DNA from 2 places in the Ideonella azotifigens genome. Region 1 is predicted to be linked to the other one. Evidence: riboswitches for the same ligand, from Rfam matches in the RefSeq annotation. Region 1 holds a riboswitch; the other holds the start of a gene.
The links. Region 1 has a riboswitch for cobalamin ahead of LRH25_RS10440 (TonB-dependent receptor domain-containing protein). Riboswitches for the same ligand answer to the same signal wherever they lie in the genome.
Positions count from the first base shown of each region.

Region 2: another riboswitch for cobalamin. It lies ahead of cobM (precorrin-4 C(11)-methyltransferase); the one in region 1 lies ahead of LRH25_RS10440 (TonB-dependent receptor domain-containing protein).

Region 1 is NZ_JAJNKD010000003.1:515,386-521,236, reverse strand. Features, by position in the region: gene LRH25_RS10445 (energy transducer TonB) at 1-41, opposite strand, end outside; gene LRH25_RS10440 (TonB-dependent receptor domain-containing protein) at 79-1,965, opposite strand; cobalamin riboswitch at 2,079-2,328, opposite strand; gene LRH25_RS10435 (2-dehydropantoate 2-reductase) at 2,336-3,337, opposite strand; gene LRH25_RS10430 (VOC family protein) at 3,470-3,856, shown strand; gene LRH25_RS10425 (aminotransferase class V-fold PLP-dependent enzyme) at 3,871-5,115, opposite strand; gene LRH25_RS10420 (sulfotransferase) at 5,526-5,851, shown strand, end outside.
Region 2 is NZ_JAJNKD010000007.1:171,131-176,981, reverse strand. Features, by position in the region: gene cbiE (precorrin-6y C5,15-methyltransferase (decarboxylating) subunit CbiE) at 1-202, opposite strand, end outside; gene LRH25_RS16690 (cobalt-precorrin-5B (C(1))-methyltransferase) at 211-1,392, opposite strand; gene LRH25_RS16685 (precorrin-8X methylmutase) at 1,389-2,078, opposite strand; gene LRH25_RS16680 (sirohydrochlorin chelatase) at 2,071-3,060, opposite strand; gene cobM (precorrin-4 C(11)-methyltransferase) at 3,057-3,905, opposite strand; cobalamin riboswitch at 4,048-4,327, opposite strand; gene LRH25_RS33130 (MFS transporter) at 4,333-5,490, opposite strand; gene LRH25_RS16665 (hypothetical protein) at 5,520-5,851, opposite strand, start outside.

The DNA.
Region 1 (5,851 bases):
CGCGGCGCTGTGGGTACAGGCGGAGCGGTGGTGGCAAGCATGGCAGGCGGCAGGCGGCAGGCGCAGCTCAGTGGCCGATCACAACGGTGGCGTCCAGCGCAAGGTCAGCTGGGCTTCGCGGCCGGGGCTGTTGTAGCCCTGGGCCGTCGTGTAGCGCTTGTCGGCCAGGTTGTTGACACGGCCCTCGACGCGCCATTGCGGCGTGATGGCCCAGCCGGCGAACAGGTCCACCAGGCCATACGCCCCCATGCGCGCGTCCGCGGATTCGACGTCGGCGTCATAGCGCTTGCCAACCCAGGTCAGGTCGCTGCCAACCTGGGCCGTGCCCAGTTGCTGCACCAGGTGCAGGCCACCGAAGACCCGGGCGCGGCGCCGCAGTTGGTCGTCGGTCTCTTCGTTCAGCGGGTCCTGCCAGGTGAAGTTCAGCTTGGCGCGCAGGTCACGGGTGATCTGGCCACCAGCCGTCAGCACCAGGCCCTTGATGCGGGCCTTGGCGACGTTGTGCGGCAGGTAGTCCGGCGGCGCGTATTCGATCAGGTCGGTGATGCGGTTGTCGAACAGCGTGGCGGTCAGGTCGGCGCCACCCAGGCGGGTGTCGGCACCAAACTCGAAGCTCTTCGAATGTTCCGGCTTCAGGTCTGGCGTGCCGAAGCCGGGGTAGTACAGCTCGTTGAACGTCGGCGCATGGAAGGCGGTGCCATACGAGGCACGCACGCGGCTGGCGCCGTCCAGCGCATAGGCCCAGCCGAGCTGGCCGGTGCCGTGGTTGCCAAACTGGCTGTTGCGGTCCTGGCGCAGGTCGATCTGCACCGAGTGCGCGCCGAAGCTGCCACGCCAACCCAGCATGCCGCTGCGGATGGTGCGCTCGGTCACGTTGTAAGGCGTGTCGCTGTCGACTTCCTGCTTCAGGAACTCCACGCCCGCGGTGGCGGTGCCACCTGCCAGCGCCACATGATTGAGCCAGCCAAACTGCTGCTGCGTGGTCTTGAAGGTGCCGGGGAAGGTGCTGTAGTCGTTCGACAGGTCGACCGAGCGGCCCACCACAACGCTGGACTGCCAGCGCTCGCTCAGTTTGCCGGACCACTGCAGGGCCATGGTCTGCGTCACCGTGGTGCTGTAGCTGTCCTGCCGGGTGTCGGCGTCTGGATCCGGACCATCGTCGTAATGGACCTTGCTGACGCTGCGCAGCAGCTTCAACGCAACCTGCTGGTCCGGCCCGAAGTGCTGGGTGATGCCGACATGGCCGCCGCGGTTCAGGTAGCCGTCCTTGTCCGGGTTGTAGCCGTAGGTGTTGTCGGCATTGGTGGCATTGATGCCATCGGTGCGCAGGAAATCGATGCCGGCAGACAGCTCGGTCTGTTCGCCGATGCGGCCGGCGTAGCCCGCCACGGCCTGTTGCAGGTTGTGGCTGCCGCCGGTCAGCGAAACGGTGGCGCCGGGCGAGCGCAGCGCGCTCTTCGTGAAGACCTGGATCACGCCGCCAATGGCGTCAGCGCCGTACAGGCTGGATGACGGTCCGGGCAGGACTTCCACACGCTCGATCAACGCCAGCGGAATGGACTCGAACGAAGCGGTGCCCAAGGTGGCCGATCCCAGGCGCACGCCGTCGACGATCAGCACCGTGTGGTCCGAACTGGCACCGCGCATGAAGATGCTGCTGGTCTGGCCCAGGCCGCCGTTGTGCGTGATCTCCACGCCCCCCATCGTGCGCAGCAGGTCGGTCAACGAACCGGCACCGGCCTGGCGGATGTCTTCGGCGGTGATGACCGTGACCGGGCGCACCGAGTCGCGGGTGACGACCTGGCTGCGGGCTGCCGTCACGACGTAGTCGCTGGCCTCGCTGGCCGGCGCAGTTTGCGCGGCGACATGCAGCGGTGCCTGCAGAAGCAGCGCGAGCGCGGCCGGAACACGCAACGCGGCGTGCGACGAGGAATGGGAAAGGCGCAAGGCGGTGCGCAGGCTCATGGGGACAACTTCCGGAAGTCGCTTTGGCAGGCGCGGCACGGCGCAAGGCAGGCCAAAGGCAACAGCACGGCCACCTGCTTCCCCGCGGGTGGCCGCTACATGGCGCGAGAACATGCTCGCGCCCCCTGTTGGCCGGTATCCGGGCTGGTGGCACCAACCGTGCGGCCTTCCCGAAGGTCTTCACCTTCAGTGGCCAGGAGCACGGGCTGAAACGCTGGCGCAGCTTGCGCGAGGCTTCGTCCACTTACCGTTGCGGGGGCAGCACAGGTTGGGCATCGCCTCGTGGAGGCTGGCCTTCCTGTTTCCCGTTTACCCCGGGCCGCAACGAAGCGCAGCCCAGGCACCAAACAGGTGTCAGTTTACACCGGGGTTACGCGGCGCCCTGCGGGCGCGGGTACAGGCCGTGCACCTGCGCGAAGACGCGGGTCAGCCCCAGCAGCGCGTCAATGCCGGGCGTCGGCTCGCCCACGCGCTGGGCGATCTCGCGCACCGCGCCGACGATGCCGTCGAGCTCGATCGTGCGGCCGGCTTCCGCGTCCTGCAGCATCGAGGTCTTGAAGGCGCCCAGGCTGGCGGTGATGCGATGGCGGTCAGCCGGGGTCTGCTCGATCCTGCAGCCGATGCGCGCGCCGACCCGCGCCGCCTCTTCCATCATGCTGGCGCAGAAGGTGCGCAGCAACGGGTCGCCGATGATCAGGTCCACCGTCGCGCCGGTGATGGCCGAGACCGGGTTGGTGGTCAGGTTGCCCCACAGCTTGTACCAGAGCTCGCGCCGCAATTCGGGGCTCTCGACCACCTCCAGCCCACCGCTGCGCAGCAGCTCGGCGACCTGCTGCACACGCGGCGTGACCGGGCCGGCCGCCGGCTCGCCAATGATCAGCTTCTGCCCCATCTGGTGCGCCACCAGGCCGGGCTCCGGGCACGAGGTGCTGGCGTGCACCACGCAGCCAATGATGCGCGAGACAGGCAAGGCCTGGGCGATGTGGCCACCGGGGTCCACGCTGCCAAGCGGCGCAGCACCCAGCTCGGGCACGCCGGCCGAGAACCACCAGGGAATGCCATTCATCGCCGGCAGCAGCACGGTCTGCGGCCCCAGCAGCGGGCCGATGGCGGGCGCAGCAGCGGCCATCGCCTGGCCCTTGACGGCAATGATCACCAGGTCCTGCTCACCCAGTTCGGCAGGTGTCGCGCTGGCGCGCACCGGCGCCTGAGTCAGCGAGCCGTCGGGGTTGCGCAGGCGAAAGCCGTGCTGCTGCAGCGCCGCCAGCGTGTCGCCCCGGGCCACGACGCTGAGCTGCGCCACGCCGGCTGCCGCCAGTCGTGCGCCAATGAAACCGCCAATGGCACCAGCGCCGAAGATGCAAACCCGCATGGGAAAAGTCCTCTGAGTGAGGTTCATGAAAGGAACAAGACGATAGCGCGACCGGAGGCAACGTCGAACAAGTCCTTCTAGACTTGGCCATCAAACCAAACAAGGAGCCGTCCCATGCCAGCACCCGGCGCGATGCGCTTTGGCTACACCATCCTGTACGTCAGCAAGGTCGAGGCCTCGCTGGACTTCTTCGAGCGCGCGTTTGGCATCGGCCGCCGCTTCCTGCACGAATCCGGCGGCTACGGCGAGCTGGACACTGGCGCCACCACGCTGGCGTTTGCCGAGCACAGCATTGGCGAGGGCCACCTGCCCGGTGGCCATGTGCGGGCCGACCAGTCCGAACAGCCGCTGGGCATGGAGGTGGCGCTGGTCTGCGACGACGTGGCCGAGGCCCACCAGCGCGCACTGGCCGCCGGTGGCAAGGAACTGGCCGCACCGCAAGCCATGCCCTGGGGCCAGACAGTCTCCTGGCTGCGCTGCCCGGACGGCTTGCTGGTGGAGTTGTGCACGCCAATGTGAGGTGGCACTGTTTTTCAGTTCAGCAAGGCGCGCAGCCCGGCGACCAGCCGGTCGAGTTCGGCACGTGATGTGTAGATGGCCGGCGTGACCCGCACCACGTCGCCCCGCGCAGGGCCATTGCGCCAGACGGTGAACACGCCATGCTGCTCGTGCAGCGCGGCAACGATGGCCTGGTTCTCCGCGGCGCTGCCACGCCCGCTGAAGCGCAACGAGGTGATGCCGGCGGCCATGCCGGGCTGGTCCGGCGTCAGGATCTCCAGGCCCGGCAGCCCGCGCACCTGCTGCACCCAATGGTCTCGCAGGCTGCGCAGCCTGGCCTGCTTGGCGCTGGCGCCAATGCGCTGATGCAACTGAAGCGCCGCGGGAATGCTGAGCCAGGCGGCGAAGTTCGGTGAACCGGTGTGGATGCGCGAGCGCACGTCGTCGGCCGGATGGTCGCGGTCGCCGAAATACGGGTCGATGGCGGCTAGGCTGCCTTTGCGGATGTACAGGCAACCGCAGCCCAGTGGCGCGCCCACCCATTTGTGCAGGTTGAAGGCGGCATACGGCGCGCCCAGGTCGGCCACGTCGAAATCCAACTGGCCCCAGGAGTGGGCCGCATCGACGATGGCTTCGGCGCCGGCCGCCCGGGCCATCTCGCTGAGTTCCCGCACCGGCATCACCAGGCCGGTGCTGTGGCTCAGGTGGGTCAGCAGCAGCAAGCGGGTGCGTGGGTGCTGGCGCAAGGCGTCTGCATAAGTGGCGAGCACGTTTTCGCGGCTGGCCGGCTCCGGAATTTCCAGCCTGACCGGCAGCACGCCGCGCCGCTCGCGCAGCCATGCCATCGCGTTGCGCATCGCCGGGTAGTCCAGGTCGGCATACAAGACGGTGTCGCCCGGCTGCAGCCGGTTGTAGCCGCTGATCAGGGCCAGCATGGATTCGGTGGCGCCGCGTGTCAGCGCAATTTCCTCCGGCTCGCAGCCCAGCGCTGCGGCCACGCGCTGGCGAATGGCGGCCATTGCGCTCGGCCAGCCTTCGCGGATCATCAGCGTGTTCTCGAAGTTGACGCGCTCGGTCCAGCGCATGAACGCTTGCCGCACCGGCTCGGCCATCACGCCCCAGAAGCCGTTTTCCAGGTTGGCTGTCGCATGGGAAGTCCGGTAAAGGGCGGCCACAGCGGACCAGAACGCCTCATCATGTTCAGGCGCCTGGGCTGAGACCGCCGGCAGGCCGGCAAGGGCAGCGTCGAAAAACGGGAGATGGAAGTCCGGAGCGGGCATGGGTGGGCCTGTGCTGTGGAAGCCAGGACCTTACCAAGAAGCGGCGGCGGGACAGCGGGACGCCGCTGAAACGCACCTGAACGGTGCCGCAGCCGACAGCAAAAGCGCCTGCTGCTGGCCGTCCCCTGTTCGCGGCGCCAATGTTTCGGGCCACACCAGCGTTCACCGGGCGGCTGCAAGGCCTGGGCACAGGCCTCGGGCAGGCAACGTTCTAGGGGGTTTTCGCTGGTGAAGCCGGCGGAAACCGTGCGCATGCCGGAATTGCGCTCCCACGTCAATCGCTAGACTGCCATGTGCGCTTGGCGCACTGGCTGCTTACCTGTTCCAGGCCGGACATCGTGATGCACTTATGATGTTCGCAAGCAAGGGTTTACCGTCGCGATATCCACGGAGTTGAGGGAACAGGCAGCATGCACACGGTCGAGAATGTCGAGCAACGCGTCATTGGAGTCATCTCTGATTTGACGGAAGACTGGGACGTCGAGCTCGAAGGCGGCATTGGTCCCCAGACCACGATGATTGGCGACATCGGCTTCGCGTCGATCGACTTCATCCAGTTGGTCGTGGCGATCGAAGGCGCCTACAAGACCAAGCTCGGGTTCCAGGACCTGTTGATGAAAAACGGCGCTTATGTCGAGGACCTGAGCGTCGCGCAGATTGCCGAGTTCGTCGCCGGCCGGTTGAACGGCTCGTTGCCGGTCGCAGCGCCCGCGCCCGTGGCGGCCAACACCGCCGT
Region 2 (5,851 bases), on a different contig from region 1:
GCTCGACCACGGCGCCCAGGCCCGCCAGCTCGCGCCGCTCAGCCTCGGGCGAGATGCGGGCTTCCAGCAGCGCCAGCGTGCGCCGCGCGCCAATCACCAGGTCGGCCTCGGCCAGCGCCTGAAGCGCGGGCGGCGCGAGGCTGGCGGCGCCATCGTCCAGCACGCCGACGATGCGGCAGCGGGGCGGCGGCAGGTGTTCCATCTGCATGGTCAATCGTCCTCCCCAGCGGGGTCGTGTTCGGGTTCAAAAGCAGGCAGCGTCGGGTCTTCGGCCAGTGGGCCGGAGGAAGCCTCGGCGATCTTGTGGCCATCGAAGTCGCAGACCAGCACGTCGAGCTGGAAGCGGCCCGGGTAGCGGCCGATCACGGTTTCGACGACCTTCTCGGCCAGCGCCTGGTGGAAGGGTTCGAGCAGACCCAGCGCTGTCATGCGCTCGGACGCAAAGCGTGCCGTCTCGGCCGCGGCAATCGCCGCGCATTCGTCCGGCGGCGCGCCGATGCGCGCGGCCAGCTCGGCCAGCAGGCCGGTGTCGACCTCGGCGCGGTTGGCGTGGGTAATCGTTTCGCCCTGCGCGATCTTGGTCAGCTTGCCGACCATGCCGCCAATGACGATGTGCTTCAGGCCGACCTTGACCGAGGTGTCCAGCGCGTAGCGCAGGAAGTCGCCCATCTGCACGAAACAGGCCTCAGGCAGGCCGGGGCGCTCGGCAATGGCGAACTTCTCGGTCCGGCCGCCGGTGGTCAGCACCACCATGCCGGCGCCTGTCGTGGCCGCCACTTCCACGCCCTGCACCACGCTGGCCCGGTAGGCGGCCGTCGAATACGGCCGCACGATGCCGGTGGTGCCGAGGATGGAGATGCCGCCCAGGATGCCCAGCCGCGCGTTCAGCGTCTTCCTGGCCATGTCCAGGCCTTGCGGCACCGAGATGGTCACCGCCAGGCCGCATTCGTCCAGCAAGGCGCCTGCGGCAGTGCGCACATTGGCCTCGATGTTCTGCCGCGGCACCGGGTTGATAGCCGGGCCGCCGACCGCCAGGCCCAGGCCCGGCAGCGTGACGGTGCCGACGCCAAAGCCGCCCAGCAGCAGCACCTGGCCGGGCAGCTCGGGGCGCAGCGCCACGTCGGCGGTGAGCCAGGCCTTGTCAGTGCAGTCCGGATCGTCGCCGGCGTCCTTGATGACGACCGCGTGCGCGCAGCGCGCCCAGCCCTGGCCTTCGCAGCGTGGTTCGGTGACCGCGAAGCGCACGCGCTGGCCGTTGGGCAGGTCGCAATCGACCTCGGCCGGCACCTCGCCGTCCACCAGGCCCAGCACCGCCGCGCGCGCCGCCGCCGCCGAGCAGGCGCCGGTGGTGAAGCCCGTGCGGGTGCCGCGCTTGGCGGTCTTTTCCATCATGACGAGCTGCGCTCCTGCGCTTCGGCCAGGCCGAGCAGCGCATGGATGGCGGCGACGACCAGCGTCGAGCCGCCCTTGCGACCGCGGATCACGATCCACGGCACCTCGTTCACCGTGGCCATCAGGTCCTTGGACTCGGCCGCCGAGACAAAGCCCACCGGCATGCCGACGACCAGCGCCGGCTTCACGCCCTCTTCGCGAATCAGCCGCACCAGCTCGATCAAGGCCGTGGGCGCATTGCCGATGCCGACGATGGCGCCGTCCAGCAGGCCGTGGCGATGGGCCTGGCGCATGGCCTGCACGGCGCGCGTCGTGCCCTCGGCGGTGGCCTGGGCGATCACGTCCGCGTCGCTGATGAACTGGTGCGTGGCCATGCCGAAGTGGGCCAGCCGCGGGCGCGAGAGGCCCACGCAGATCATCTCCACGTCCGCCACCACCGGCGCGCCGCCGGCCAGCACCGCGCGCAGCCCGGCGGCCACCGCGTCGGGGTGGAAGTCGGTCAGGCCGTTGAAGTCGAAATCGGCGTTGGCGTGGATCATGCGGCGCACGATGGACCACTGGGCGGACGTGTAGAAGGCCTGCGGTCCGACCTCGGCGTCGATCACCGCAAACGAGTCGTGCTCGATCGCGCGGCCGGCCGCCGTCAGCTGCTCGGTGACGACGTTGCCGTTCGGGATCTCAGGCATGGCTGTGGCCCGCGTGGTCGTGGCCGTGCGCACGGTCGTGTGCATGCCCGTGCTCATGTGCATGGTCATGCGCCTGCGCCGGCACGTGGCCGTCGTCGTGGTGATGGTGGCCCTGGCCGTGCTCCTCGGCGAAGAGGCGGAACTTGCAGCCGTCGCAAGGCATCAGCGCTTCGGGCGCGCCGTCCAGCAGGTCGTGCACGCGCTGGTCCATCAGCCCGAAGATTTCGGGCTCGAAACCGAAGTAGTGGCCGCTGGCAAAGCGCACATGCGGGTACTGCAGGCGCAGGTGATCGATCTGCCGGCCGATGCGCTGCACCAGCGTGCCGGTGAACAGGTAATACGGCAGCACGACGATCTGCCGCATGCCCAGCAGCACCTGGCGCTGCACGACCTTTTCCAGCCGCGGCCAGGTGATGCCGGTGAAGGCCAGGTCCACCAGCTCGTGGTCAGTCTCTTCCAGCAGCCAGCGCGCCATCTTGGCCAGCTCGCCATTGGCGCCGCGGTCCGACGAGCCGCGGCCCAGCACGATCACGCCGGTGCCGGTCGGGTCTGGCATGTCCAGCGTGTTCATCGCGCTGCGCAGCTGGCGGCGGAGGATTTTCAGGATTTGTTCGCCGGCACCCAGGTGCGGCGCGTAGAGGAACTGCACGCCCGGGCTTTCGGCCCGCGCCTCGGCGATGTGCTCGGGGATCTCCATCTTCGCGTGGCCGGCCGCGTTGAGGATCAACGGCAGCACCAGCACGCGCCGGCTGCCGATTGCGGCGCGGCGCAGGCCGGCTTCCAGCATCACCTCGGCGAATTCGATGAAGCAGACCTCGATGCGCCATTCGGGGTGCCTGGCTCGCCACTGCGCGGCGAACAGCTCGATCTCGTCGTTGCCGCTGCGTTCTCTTGACCCATGCCCGATGATCAGGACCGTATCGGTCAGTGCGGCGTGGGTGTGCGCGGCGGTTTGCAGTGCGATGGGCACGATGTCGTTCATGAGGTTTCCTTCGTGGCTTCGCTCGCGCGCCGGAAGCGGTGCGTGAACGTGGCGTCGTACAGCTTGGATTTGGTGAGCTCGGCCCAGCCGCGCGCGCCCAGCGTGGGGCTGGCGATGACCATGGCCTGGCTGACGATGCCGGCCTCGCGGCACAGCTGCTTGATGGTGGCCACCGTGCCGCGCACGATGCGCTCTTCGCCCGGCCAGCTGGCCTTGTGCACCACCAGCACCGGTGCGTCTTCCGGCCAGCCGGCTTCGCGCAGGCCTGCCTCGACCTTGTGCAGCAAGGTGATGGACAGGAAGATGCACAGCGTGCAACGGTGCGCCGCCAGCTCGGCCAGCGATTCGCCGGCCGGCATGGGCGTGCGGCCCTCCACGCGGGTGAAGATCGTCGTCTGCGTGACCTCGGGCAGCGTGAAGCTTTCGACCGCCGCGGCGGCCGAGGCCATGGCCGAAGACACGCCCGGGACCACGCCGATCGGGATGCCGGCGGCGTCCAGCGGCTGCACCACCTCGATCAGCGTGCCGTACAGCGCCGGGTCGCCGGTCTGCAGGCGCAGCACGGTCGCATGGCGGCTGGCGCGCTCGGTCAGCCAGGCGACCATCTCGCCCAGCGTCATGTCCTTGGAGTCGGCGATCTCGCAGCCGGCTGGCGCCCAGCGCGTGGCGGCTTCGCTGACCAGCGAGCCGGCGAACAGGATGGCGCCAGCGCGTTCGATAAGGCCGCGGCCCTTGACCGTGATCAGGTCCGGGTCGCCCGGGCCGGCGCCAACGAACCAGACCGTGCCCGGGCGTGCGGCGGCCACAGGCCTCTCGGGTGCCGGCGCATCGGGTGCCAGGTGCATCTCGTCTTCCTCCGTCGCCCCCACCGGGCATGGCGCTGCAAAAGCGCAGGACGAAACGAAGACGAAAAACGGGGATGGACGCGCTGGAGGGCCCGGTTGCCCGGACGTGGTGGCGCATGCACCCCATCGCCCACCGCAACGGCCTGCTCACATGCGACAGGCCGGTCTCCGGGCTCGCGAGCCGCCGGGCATGCAGGTGCACGCCGGCTGGCCGCCGATCCCCTTCCCACACCCTTGATTGTCGGGCGCAGTGGTCGAAACGCCGGGCCAGGCCCGTCGCCGATCGGCTGCCAGAAACTCGCTTACCGTTGCGGGGGCAGCGCCGGAATTGGAAGAACCCTGGGGTTTCTTGCGCACCGGCTTCCCGTTTCATCTTGCCCAACCCGAAGGCCTGGCAAGACACCTGAAGCTGGTGGCAGTGTAACGGCTAGGCCGGCGCCACGGCCACCGCGCGCCGGGTGCCGAGCAACAGCAGCGCGGCCAGCACGGCAAAGCCGGCGCTGGCCAGCGGCACTGGGCTGGCATCTTCGCCCTGTACCATGAAGGACGCCACCAGCGGGCCAAACGCACTGCCCAGCAACTGCGCCGCGGGCACCAGGCCGGCCAGGCGTCCACTGGCATCGGCACGGAAGGCCAGGCCGATGTGGAAGGGCAGCATGAACAGCCAGACGAAGCCAAACACCGCGCAGGCCAGTGCAAAGGCCTGCGGCCGGCCCGGTGGCAGGCTGTGCACCGTGAGCGTGGCGGCGGCCAGCAGCGCCGAGGCCAGCGCCAGCAGCGGCAACACCGGCCAGCGGCGCACTGCCAGCGAGCCCACGCTGCCGCCGATCACCTGCATCACCAGCACGCCGGCAATCAAGGTCTGCGCGGCTTGGGCATCGAATCCTGCGGCCTGCGCCAGCGGGTCCAGGTAGGCCCAGAACGCGCCCAGCGTGGCCAGCTGCAGGAAGACCACCGCCAGCGGCAGCGCGGTGGCCAGTGACCAGCGAAAGCCCGAGGCAGCCGCCGGGGCCAGCGGCGCCAGCTTCGCCGGCTGCAGCCAGGCCAGCACGCACACCAGCGCCGACAGCAGTGCCAGCGCGACAAACGCACCCTGCCAGCCCCACGGCGGCACCACCGCCTTGGCCAGCACCAGCCCGAGCGCGGCCTGCGCCAGCGTCTGCACCACGAAAAACACGCCGCCAATGCGCGCCGGCTGGGCGCAGCGCACGATCACGCCGGTCGTGCCCCAGACCAGCACGCCTTCGGCGAGACCCGCCGCGGCGCGCACGGCGATCAGCGCGCTGTCGCCCACGGCGCGCAGCGTCAGCAGGTCCAGGGCCGCCGTAAGCAGCGCCGCAATGATGGTGATGCGCCGCAACTGCGCCCCCGGCAGCAGCGCGTCGCCCAGCACCACGCCCAGGCCGACCGCGACGATCTCGCCCATCGCCACCAGGCCCACGCCTTCCAGCGTCAACGCCTTGGCCTCCAGCAGCGCGCCCAGCACGATGGGCTGGGTGCCGATGATCAGCACCGCGATGGCGCCCACCGCCAGTGCCGCCGCGACCTGCGCCGTGGACCAGGCCTCACCTTCGTTCCGGCTCATGCTCACTCCTCCGCCATTACCCTCGTGGATCAATAGCCTTTTGCCTCTTCGGGCAACAGGGCTTGCGCAAAGCGTGCCATGGCCCGCTGCTCGTCCTTCATCAACCGGCCGTTGGCAATGGTGCGCACCAGCCACGGCAAGGGCCTGACCTTGCCGCCGGTGGCGGCAGCCAGCACAAAGGCCTTGGCGCATTTTTCGAACAGCTCGGCATTCAGCGCCAGCCGTGTCGCGGTGGCGCCCAGGCAGACGACGCGGCCTTGCAGCAACAGCGCGTTGCCGCCAGCCGCCAGGGACCGGCCCAGTTCGGCCGGGTCGTTCACGGCCGGGCCCATGCGGCCGAGGTGCCGCGCCTGTTCGTCGA